3 regions of the Aeromonas sp. HMWF016 genome follow, and region 3 is predicted to be linked to each of the others. Evidence: riboswitches for the same ligand, from Rfam matches in the RefSeq annotation. Region 3 holds a riboswitch; each other region holds the start of a gene.
What was found. Region 3 has a riboswitch for cyclic di-GMP ahead of AACS24_RS08045 (immunoglobulin-like domain-containing protein). Riboswitches for the same ligand answer to the same signal wherever they lie in the genome.

Region 1 (3,522 bases), on a different contig from region 3:
TCGGTGGAGAGAAACACCTTCTTCTCTTCGTTCCACAGCCAGGGGGCATGGGCCTTGTCGTCGTAGTAACGGACATACTTGCCCTGCATCACGTGGGCCGGATTGTTGGGATCCAGACCCCAGGCCTGACCGTAGCTCGGCATGGTGGTGATCCCCAAATCGGCTGCGTGCTCCAGGTTCTTGGCATGCCACATGGGGACGGCGCCACCGCCGATCTCCTTGCCGTTCTTGTCCAGATCGTGCCAGATGTTGTCGATACCGACCGCACCGTTACCGCACGGAATAGTGCCGCCACCGGTACCCGGCTGACAATCGCTCTGGCTCGGCAGTGCTGCCTTGCCACCCAGACCGTGAGTGCCACCGCTGACCCCCTGCCAACCACGGGTGTAGTAAGGCACGCCCACGTTGATCTTGCCGGCCGCCAATGCGCCACGGAAGTAGTGGGCAGACCAGGCCGCGTTGAGGTAGCCGATACCGCCAAACTGGCTCTGGGTATAAACGCCCCAGTGGGCAAGTTCGGCATCCGCCTTATTGTCAAACAGGGCGGCGTTGTGACCGACAAAGTGGTTCCAGGCACCGTGGAAGTCGTAGGTCATCAGGTTGACGTAGTCGAGGTACTGGGTGACCTGGAAGTTCTCCATGCCGCGCAGCAGATAAGCCGAAGCCGGCGAGGCGATGGTCAGCATGTACTTGCGGCCATCCTCGCTGCCCGCCGTATCCAGCTTGCTGCGCAGGGTTTGCATCATCACCTTGTAGTTGGCAAACAGCTTGCCGCGGCACTGGTTGGAGAGCGGGAAGTCGTTGGGGTTGCCCGCATCCTTCATGGAGGTGGGGTATTCGTAGTCGATATCGACCCCGTCAAAACCGTACTGACGGATAAAGCTCACCGCCGAGCTGGCAAGCGCATTGATGCCGTCGGTATTGACCGAGCAATCGCCCTTGGTGGTGGCGGTGTAGAAGCCGCGCGTATCGGCCCAGCCCCCGACTGAGATCAGGGTCTTCACGTCCGGATACTGCTTCTTGAACTTCGACAGCAGGTTGAAGTGGCCCTTGTAGGCGAACTCCGGATCCATCTCGGCACCCGGCACGCCATCCCAGGTCATCTTGGTCGCCGAGTCATCCACCTTGATGGTGTGGCTCTGCTCGTCCACCGCTGCGAAGGCGTAGTTGATGTGGGTGATCTTGCTCCAGGGGATATCGCTCACCAGATAGGCGGGCAGGCCATTCTTGCCGGTGCGCCAGGAGGTGAAGTAGCCGATGACCCGGCGAGCATGGTCATCACCCATGCACTCGTAGCCATCCGGGCGGTAGATCTGGCGGATATCGCAGGAGAGGTTGCCGCCGGACGGCGGCAGTGCGGCCTCCTCGACAGTGACGCTCACTGCCGCTGACTCGCCTACCAGATTGCTCTTGTCAGTGGCAACCAGCTTGAGGGAGGCACTGCCTTTGGCATCGGGCGTCCAGTTGACCTGCCAGGGGGCGGCATTGTCTTCCCCTACCTTCTTGCCATCGACAAACAGCTCGACTTTGGCCACATCGTTGTTGGCATCAGTGACGTTGCCGCTCACCGCCACGCTGCGACCCAGCGTTACCTTGGCACCACTGGCCGGGCTGCTGATGCTCACCTTGGGCGCCTCTGGTGCTACCACGGCGGCAACGTTGAAGCTCGAATCCGCCTCGCTCAGTACCTTGCCATCCTTATCCAGCGCCCGCGCTTTCAGGGCGTGAGCCCCAACGCCTGCGGCACTCCAGCTGGCGCCCCAGGGCGAGGCGCTGGCCGTGGCCGCGAGTTTGCCGTCGATAAGGTATTCCACCCGGGCCAGCGCAGTGACCGGGCCACTCAGGGTCACCGCCAGCGCCACGCTGGCCCCTTCGTTGAAGCTGGCACCGGCAGCCGGCGAGCTGACGGCCACACCGAGCGCCGGTGGCGGTACTTCGCCGCCGTAGAGCTTCCAGGCATCCGCCCAGACCACACCGACACCGGGTTCATAGTGATAGGGTGATGCCCCGCACCAGCCCGAGTAGGGGAACTCTTTGCATTCATAGAGGGCGCCGGCATTGCTGACGATGTCACCGGCTTTGTAGGCGGTACCGGCCTTGTAGGCAGGATAGGCTGCCTGCGCCCAGGCGGGCATGGCAGAGATGGCCACCAGCACGGCAAGCCGGCTGGGCCTCAGGAACTGTTGCATATTGTTATCTTCCTTGTTTTGTCTTGGCATTGGTGACCAAGGCAAAGCACAAGCGCAACCTGCATGAAGGGAGGGAGACTACCGGCCATGGACTTGCCGCACACTGCCTCTTCACCCAGGGAAACCCCGCTATCTGGATCATTATCTGATCGAAAGACCGGAGGTATTGCGTCCCGGCATTTCAACCGGTTTGCCCTTTACCTGGGTTCCGTGAGGAACAAACCGAGTATAGAAAGCATGCAGCCGAGTCTCAATCTTCATTCTCGGAGAAAAATATGTGGTTGCCAGCAGGATCACACTTTCCCACCACGACAGCAGTTAAGTATTTTGTCAGTAATTTCAAAGTGTTAGCCAAGTCAAAAAACACCAACGCGAGCTCATTTGTATCCCTATAATGTGCGTTGGCTCACTGGTGTGACATGCCAGAAATGTGACAATGCGCGCCCTTGGTCAACGACCAGGACTATGGAAACACTGGCAAAAATAAAAAAGGAACTCTTATGAAAGGTACTCGCACCCTGCTGTCGCTGGCCGTGGGGCTGGCCCTCACTGCCCCCGGCGCCCACGCCGCCTTCGTCTGCCCCGCAGATCCGGCGCAACTCACCCCGATCCCGACCATTCAGGGAACAGGATCAGGGAGCCCATTTGCTACCGACACGGTGACCGATAAAAACGGCAACATTACGGGAAAAATCAGTCCGGGTACCTTCATGGTACGCGGTGTCGTCACCACCCTCGGCCAGAGCCTGACCAAAGGCTTCTATCTGACTGATCCGGCGGGAGATGGCAACCCGGCCACCTCGGATGGCATCTTCGTCTATCTCAATGACAGCAAACTTGCGGCCAACTACCCGACCCTCAAACCGGGGGCAGAAGTTTGCCTCGAAGCCAGGGTCGAGGAGTACTACGGCGGCACCCAGCTCAAACCCACCTTCGAGGCCAACAAGGCCCGCCTGCAGGTCACAGCGCAGGGGCTGACGGTGCCAACCAGCGTATTGCAGGTCAATGAAGGGGAGACGCTGGCGCAGGCGCTCAATCGCCACGAAGGGATGCGGGTACGGCTCGACAGCAGCAGCGATCTCCACCTGACCCGCAACTACGGTTTCGACTACAAGGTTTATCGCAACAACGTCGAGCTCTCCCACAAGGCGCCACTGCTCAAGCCGACCCAGATCCATGTTGCCAGCAGTCCGGCAGCGGTCGCTCTGGCCGCCAAAAATGGCAGCAACCGGCTGGTGGTCGAGTCTGATTACAAGGCGCCGGATGGCGTACTGCCCTGGTTCCCGGGCTGGGATGCCGATCAGGGCTATCTGCGTATCGGTGATCAACTGAC
Region 2 (3,522 bases), on a different contig from region 3:
CGGCCCCGGCGATATCGAGGAGCATGTGGCGCGCCGGGTCGCTTTTATGAAACGGGGCAGTGCCCATATCTCGGCGCGGGAACGTCCCGATGGGCGGGTGATCGAGATGCAGGGCAATCCCATGCCGGCAGGCGGTTTTGTCATGACCTTTACCGATATCACGCCATTCCGTGATGCCGAGCGGGTGCTGCGCGAAGCGAACGAACATCTGGAGGCGCGGGTCGCCGAGCGTACCCGCGAGCTCTCCGAGCTCAACCGCCAGCTGCTGCTGGTCAACCAGCAGGTGGAGCGGGCCAATCAATCCAAGAGCCGTTTTCTGGCTGCGGTCAGCCACGATCTGACCCAACCCCTCAATGCGGCCAAGCTCTTTACCTCCTCCCTGCTGGAGATGCTGCCTGCCGAAGAGGAGCCAGCCCGGATCGCCCGCCATATCGACGATGCGCTGGGGGCGACCGAGGATCTCATCAGCGATCTGCTCGATATCTCGCGCCTTGAGGCGGGCAAGTTCAAGGCCAAGAAACTCGACTTCGCTCTGCACGATCTGTTCGACAACCTGAAGGCGGAGTTCGGGGTACTGGCACAGGCGGGGGGGATCCACTTCTCGGTGGTGGAGAGCAAGCTGGCGGTGCACAGCGATGTGCGGCTGCTGCGGCGGGTGCTGCAGAACTTCCTCACCAACGCGTTTCGCTACAACCCGGGCGGTCGGGTGTTGCTCGGCTGTCGCAGGCTGGGGAGCAAGATCCGCATCGAAGTGTGGGACAACGGCCCCGGCATTCCGCAAGACAAGCAGGAGGCGATCTTCGATGAGTTCTCCCGCCTCGATCACTCCCGCACCGCCAAGGAGCAAGGTCTGGGTCTGGGGCTCGCCATTGCCCGCGGCATCTCGCTGGTGTTGGGTCACCAGCTCACATTGCAGAGCTGGCCGGGCAAGGGATCGGTCTTTGCGGTGACACTCAATCTGGCCACCCGGCCGGTCACGGCCCATCAGCTGGCGGCGCCAGTGGTGCGTGACAGCCAGCTGGAGGGGGTCAGAGTGCTCTGCATCGACAACGAACGGGATATTCTGATCGCCATGAGCACCCTGCTCGGACGTTGGGGCTGCGAGGTGCGCTGCGCCGTTGATCTGGTCGATGCCGAGGCGCTGGTGGCAGAAGGGTTTGTGCCGCGATTGGTGCTCTCGGACTATCACCTCGACGACGGCAAGACCGGGCTGGAGGCCATTGCCGCGCTGCAGCAGGCGTGTGGTGACGAGCTGGGGGGCATCATCATCAGCGCCGATCGCAAGAGCGAGTTGCAGGCGCAGATCCGCGAGCGGGGATACGGCTACATCAGCAAGCCGGTCAAACCGCTCAAGCTGCGCGCCTTGATGAACAGCTTGTTGTTGCCGGTGCAGTGAGCCAGCTCACAAAATTAATCAAATGCTCGAGGGAGGGGAGTGGCGCGAAAGGGGAAGGATAGAGGCTGATGTCAGAATAATCCTCACCATATCGAGCCAGTTCCCCTGAAACGAGTCCCATCACCTGTCATTTTTACTAGGTAGCACTTCGCAAATCGCCCCCCTATAGTCGGTGTGCGATTTTTCTTGTCGCGAATGAAGTGTGTTAAGGGCAAACCGGTCGAAAGGCCGGGACGCAAAGCTTCCGGTCTAAGGGTCAGCAGTACCTAAGATAGCGGGGCCACCACAGGTTGTTGCGCTCCTTTTGCCAAGGAGGAGCACTGCTGTCTGCGTTACCTGTCAGGCGCGTCGCCCTTTTCGTTGCAAACAATAACGAAATAGGGAAATACAACAAATGCCAAGTCCAAAACCAACCATGCTGGCCCTTGCGGTCGGTCTTTTCTGTACCTCTGCCGCCTATGCGGCTGCGCCCGGTAAACCCACTATCGGCTGGGGCCCCACCAAGTTCGCCATTGTCGAAGTCGATCAGGCGGCAACCTCCTACAACAATCTGGTCAAAGTGAAAGATGCCGCCGATGTGGAGGTGAGCTGGAACCTCTGGAGCGGTGACGTTGGCCAGACCGCCAAGGTGCTGCTCGATGGCAAGGAGGTGTGGTCAGGCCCCGCCGCCGCGGCAGGCACCGCCAAATTCAAGGTGAACAAGGGGGGCCGCTACCAGATGCAGGTGGCCCTATGCAATGCCGATGGCTGCACTCTCTCCGACAAGAAGGAGATAGTGGTCGCCGATACCGACGGCAGCCACCTGGCGCCGCTCAAGGCTGCGCTGCAGGAGAACAACAAGCCCTACGCCAACAAGTCCGGCAAGGTGGTCGGCACCTACTACGTGGAGTGGGGCGTCTACGGGCGCAAGTTCACCGTGGACAAGATCCCGGCCCAGAACCTGACTCACATCCTCTACGGCTTTACCCCCATCTGCGGCGGGGATGGCATCAATGACAGCCTCAAGGAGATCGAGAACGGCAACAGCTTCCAGGCACTGCAGAGAGCCTGTGCCGGCCGGGCCGACTTCAAGGTGGCGATCCACGATCCCTGGGCTGCCGTCCAGATGCCGCAAAGCGGCCTGACCGCCTATGACGAGCCCTACAAGGGCAACTTCGGCGCCCTGATGGCGCTCAAGCAGGCCTACCCCGACCTCAAGATCCTCCCCTCTGTCGGCGGCTGGACCCTCTCCGATCCCTTCTACTTCCTCGGCGACAAGAGCAAGCGCGATACCTTCGTCGCCTCGGTCAAAGAGTTCCTGCAGACCTGGAAATTCTTCGATGGCGTGGACATCGACTGGGAGTATCCGGGCGGACAGGGCGCCAACCCGAAACTGGGCAGCCCGAGCGATGGCGCAACCTATGTGACCCTGATGAAGGAGCTGCGCGCCATGCTCGACGAGCTGGAATCGCAGACTGGTCGCAAGTATGAGCTCACCTCCGCTGTCGGCGCCGGTTACGACAAGATTGAAGATGTCGATTACCGCGCGGTCCAGCAGTACATGAGCCACATCTTCATGATGACCTATGACTACAACGGCGCCTGGAGCAATACCGAGCTGGGTCACCAGACCAACCTCTACGCGGCGAGCTGGGATCCCAACACCAAGTACACCACCGACAAAGCGGTCAACCTGATGCTGGCGCAAGGGGTTGACCCCGGCAAGCTGGTGGTCGGTGCCGCCATGTATGGCCGTGGCTGGACTGGCGTGAGCGGCTATCAGGGCAACAACCCCTTCACCGGCAAGGCGACCGGCAAGGTGAAAGGCACCTGGGAGGATGGCGTGGTCGATTACCGTGACATCGTCAACAACCGCATGGGCAGCGGCTGGGAGAAGAGCTACGACGATGTGGCCGAGGCTCCCTATCTGTTCAAGGCTTCGACCGGCGATCTCATCACCTATGACAACGACCGCTCGGTCAAGGCCAAGGGGCAGTATGTGCTGGCCAACAAGCTGGGTGGCCTCTTCTCCTGGGAGATCGATGCCGACAACGGCGACATCCTCAATGCCATGCACGAGGGATTGGGTCACGGCGAGGGAACCACTCCGCCAGCCAACAAGCCGCCGGTGGCCAACGCGGGCAGCG
Region 3 (3,522 bases):
AACCCATGGCGCTGACGGTGAAGTCGCTGCTGCCGATCACCGGCGGCTTCTCGCCACCATCGCAGTCGCTCTCTCCCTGCAGACGCCAGACGCCCCACTCACCGGTCGTACCCGGCTCATCGTTCTGGGTCCACCATTCGGCGCGCCAGCTCTTGCCGTTGTGGCTGACGATGTCGCCGCCGACGTAGGTCTTTTTGGCATCCCAGCTGTTCTGACAGATGGCGCCCTGCTCCCTGACGGTCACGTTGCGCTGCTGGGTGACGCGCTGGCCTGCGCTATCGCTCACCTGATAGGTGAGGGTGTAGCGGCCGACCTTGCTGCTGTCGACGTTGCCGCTGACCTGAATGTTGGCGGTCAGATCGCCATCTTCCTCATCATGGGCGCTGACGCCGGCCATGGCGTTGAACGGCGTACCGAGCTCGATAGTAGTGTCCGCAATACCGGTAAAGACCGGCTTCATGCTGTAGACCTCGACGGTGCGAACCTGCTCGGTAGTCTGGTTGTCGCTGTCGCTCACCTTGTAGGTGAGGGGATAGAGGCCGATACGCTGGGTATCAACGCTCCCTTCCACCTGGATCTGGCTGGTCAGATCGCCATCTTCCTTGTCACTGGCGCTGACGCCGGCCAGCGGGTCAAAGCGGGTGCCGTGCTTGACGCGGGCATCGCTCAGGCCACTGAACACCGGCTTGCCGTTCTCGTCCGGCGGGGTGATGTTCTGCTCGTGGATGAAGGGGCCGTAGCTCTTGATGAAGGCTTCGTTGTAGGCCTGACCGGCCGCGCTGCGACCCATGTCCCAGTTAATGGACCAGGTCATCACGCCGCGCAGGGGCTGACCCTGACTCTTGAGGCGGTTGAAGGCGTCGAAGAGATCCTGTGGATTCTTGACGTAACCGGTGGCGGCGGCATCGATATTGGTCGGGATACCGAATACCAGCTTGTCGTGGGGGATCTTGTAGTAGCCGCGACTGCCGTTGATGAGAGAGTCCGCCATGTAGTAGATGAACTCCTCTTTCAGGGCATCGTTGTTCTGGGCGATCCAGCCTACCCCGTCGATCCAGATGCCGTCGCCCCCCTGGTTGTAGAACTGGGGGTTGATCCAGTCGTAGTAGCCTTCCAGCGCCCGCAGATAGGGGGTATAGAGACCGCTGGCGGTCAGGTAGGGGAATTCGGGCGCCATGGTGATGAGGAAGTTTTTCCCCTGCGCGCGGTAGTGGTCCTTGACCAGCCGCAGGGCAGCCGGGATCACGGTCTGGTTGTTGGCGGCAGTGATGGCGGACTGCTCCAGATCGATGTCCAGACCGTCGAAGCCATAGGTCTCCACCAGACGGATGATCTCGTCGGCGAAGGCCTGCTCCTGACCGGTACGCAGCTCGATATGGGCATCGGCACCGCCCAGCGCCAGCAACACGGAGCGGCCCTGGCTGTTCAGCAGGGCAATTTGCTCGATAAACTGGCTCTCGCTCATGCCGGTAGCCGGGTCGAGCTTGAAGGTGGGGATGGGATCGCTGCCATACACCTTCATGAAGGAGACATCGACCACGTTGTATTGCGGATTGACTTGGTCGAGCTTGACGCAGGGAGCGGTACCGCCCTGATAGCCAGAGCCACCGCACCAGTTGTGCCAGTAACCCACGACGACTCCGGATTGGGGATTGACCATGGCCTGACCGGCCGAGGCGGCCTGCGCCATGGGGGCGCCCATGCCGAGCAGACAGCCCAGCAGGGATAACTTCAATTTGTTCATCTTGATATCTCCATACAGTACAAACGGAGCGTCCAGCTATGGCCGAACGCTCCCGGGGGCAGCCCCGCTGTCATAGGAAATCTCCCTTAGACCGGTGGCTTTGCGTCGTGCCCTTTCGGTTCACTTTGCCTTTTTCACCCGTTCTCCGTGCGGCACGGAGAATCAAGTGACCTGAGTAACAGGCTGCTTATGATATGCACTTAAAAACAAATTAATCAACGTATGTGCATGATTTGTTTTAGTTATTAACTTATTGATTAATTATTTTCCAAGCATGGAAAGGGCCGGTGATAGTCTGTTGTGATGTACTCCTTTGTTGATTGGATTTGGTCTGCTCCCTTGTTGTTCGAGAGTTGAAAAAGCCGTAAAAAGAGCAAAAAAGTACCGATTATTCATGCTGTTGCCGTCCAGTGTCTGGCAGAGAGGTGTTTGAGCTCACAAAGAGGGGAAAACCGTGCCGACAGGCGGATTGAAGCTTGATTATTGCGTGACTTGGCCACATGTTAGAGAACCATGAAGAGCTGCTAAAGCGGTCTGTTCAAGACCAAACAAGAGGTAACCGGGATGAATAACCCTTTGCTGTCAATGGATTCGCTGCCCCCTTTCAGCCAGATCCAGCCTGATCATGTACAGCCCGCCGTGACGCAGGCCATCGCCGATTGCAAACAGAAGATCAAGGATGTGCTGGCGCACTCCGAGCCCCACACCTGGGACAGCCTGATCGCCCCGCTGGAAGAGGTCAACGACCGTCTGGCGCGGATCTGGTCACCGGTCAGCCACCTCAACTCCGTGCTCAACAGCGAACCACTGCGCGCGGCCCACGATGCCTGTCTGCCGCTGCTCTCCGAATTCCAGACCTATGTCGGTCAACACGAGGGGCTCTATCAAGCCTATCTGGCGCTCTCCGAGAGCGATGATTTCCCGCGGCTTGGCGGCGCCCAGCGCAAGGAGATCCAGAACACCCTGCGCGACTTCCGCCTCTCCGGTATTGGTCTGCCTGCCGAGGCGCAGCAGCGCTACGGCGAAATTCAGGCCCGCCTCTCCGAGCTGGCTTCCCGCTTCAGCAACAACGTGCTGGATGCGACCCAGGGCTGGCACAAGCTGGTGGCCGATGAGGCTGAGCTGGCCGGTCTGCCGGAGAGCGTGCTGGCGGCGGCTCGCCAGATGGCCGAGTTCAAAGGCAAGGAGGGGTGGCTGTTCACGCTGGATATTCCCTCCTACCTGCCGGTGATGATGTATGCCGACAACCGCGAGCTGCGGGCCGAGATGTATGAAGCCTTCACCACCCGCGCTTCCGATCAGGGGCCCAATGCTGGCAAGTGGGACAACTCCGCCATCATGACCGAGCTGCTCACCCTGCGCAGCGAGCTGGCCCGGTTGTTGGGCTTTGCCAACTATGCCGAGCTGTCGCTGGCGACCAAGATGGCTGACAAGACCAGCCAGGTGGTGGATTTCCTCACCGATCTGGCGGCCAAATCCCTGCCGCAAGGCAAAGCAGAGCTGGAAGAGATCCGCGCCTTTGCCGCCGAACAACACGGCCAGAGCGAGCTGGCAGCCTGGGATCTCGCCTACTACGCCGAGAAGCTCAAGCAGCACAAATTCTCCATCTCCGACGAGCAGCTGCGCCCCTACTTCCCCGCCAACAAGGTGGTGAAGGGGTTGTTCGAAGTGGTCAAGCGGGTGTTCGGCATGAAAGTGCGCGAGCGCCTCGGCATCGACACCTGGCATCCGGATGTGCGCTTCTACGACATCTTCGATAGCGAGGACGAACTGCGTGG

Region 1: another riboswitch for cyclic di-GMP. It lies ahead of AACS24_RS19985 (glycosyl hydrolase family 18 protein); the one in region 3 lies ahead of AACS24_RS08045 (immunoglobulin-like domain-containing protein).
Region 2: another riboswitch for cyclic di-GMP. It lies ahead of AACS24_RS20030 (glycosyl hydrolase family 18 protein); the one in region 3 lies ahead of AACS24_RS08045 (immunoglobulin-like domain-containing protein).

What each region holds. Positions count from the first base shown of each region.
Region 1 covers NZ_CAWNWX010000114.1:79,577-83,098, forward strand. Annotated here, with positions in the region: gene AACS24_RS19985 (glycosyl hydrolase family 18 protein) at 1-2,189, opposite strand, end outside; cyclic di-GMP riboswitch class I at 2,306-2,394, opposite strand; gene AACS24_RS19990 (ExeM/NucH family extracellular endonuclease) at 2,690-3,522, shown strand, end outside.
Region 2 covers NZ_CAWNWX010000114.1:91,829-95,350, reverse strand. Annotated here, with positions in the region: gene AACS24_RS20035 (hybrid sensor histidine kinase/response regulator) at 1-1,396, shown strand, start outside; cyclic di-GMP riboswitch class I at 1,597-1,684, shown strand; gene AACS24_RS20030 (glycosyl hydrolase family 18 protein) at 1,791-3,522, shown strand, end outside.
Region 3 covers NZ_CAWNWX010000054.1:10,254-13,775, forward strand. Annotated here, with positions in the region: gene AACS24_RS08045 (immunoglobulin-like domain-containing protein) at 1-1,744, opposite strand, end outside; cyclic di-GMP riboswitch class I at 1,799-1,884, opposite strand; gene prlC (oligopeptidase A) at 2,309-3,522, shown strand, end outside.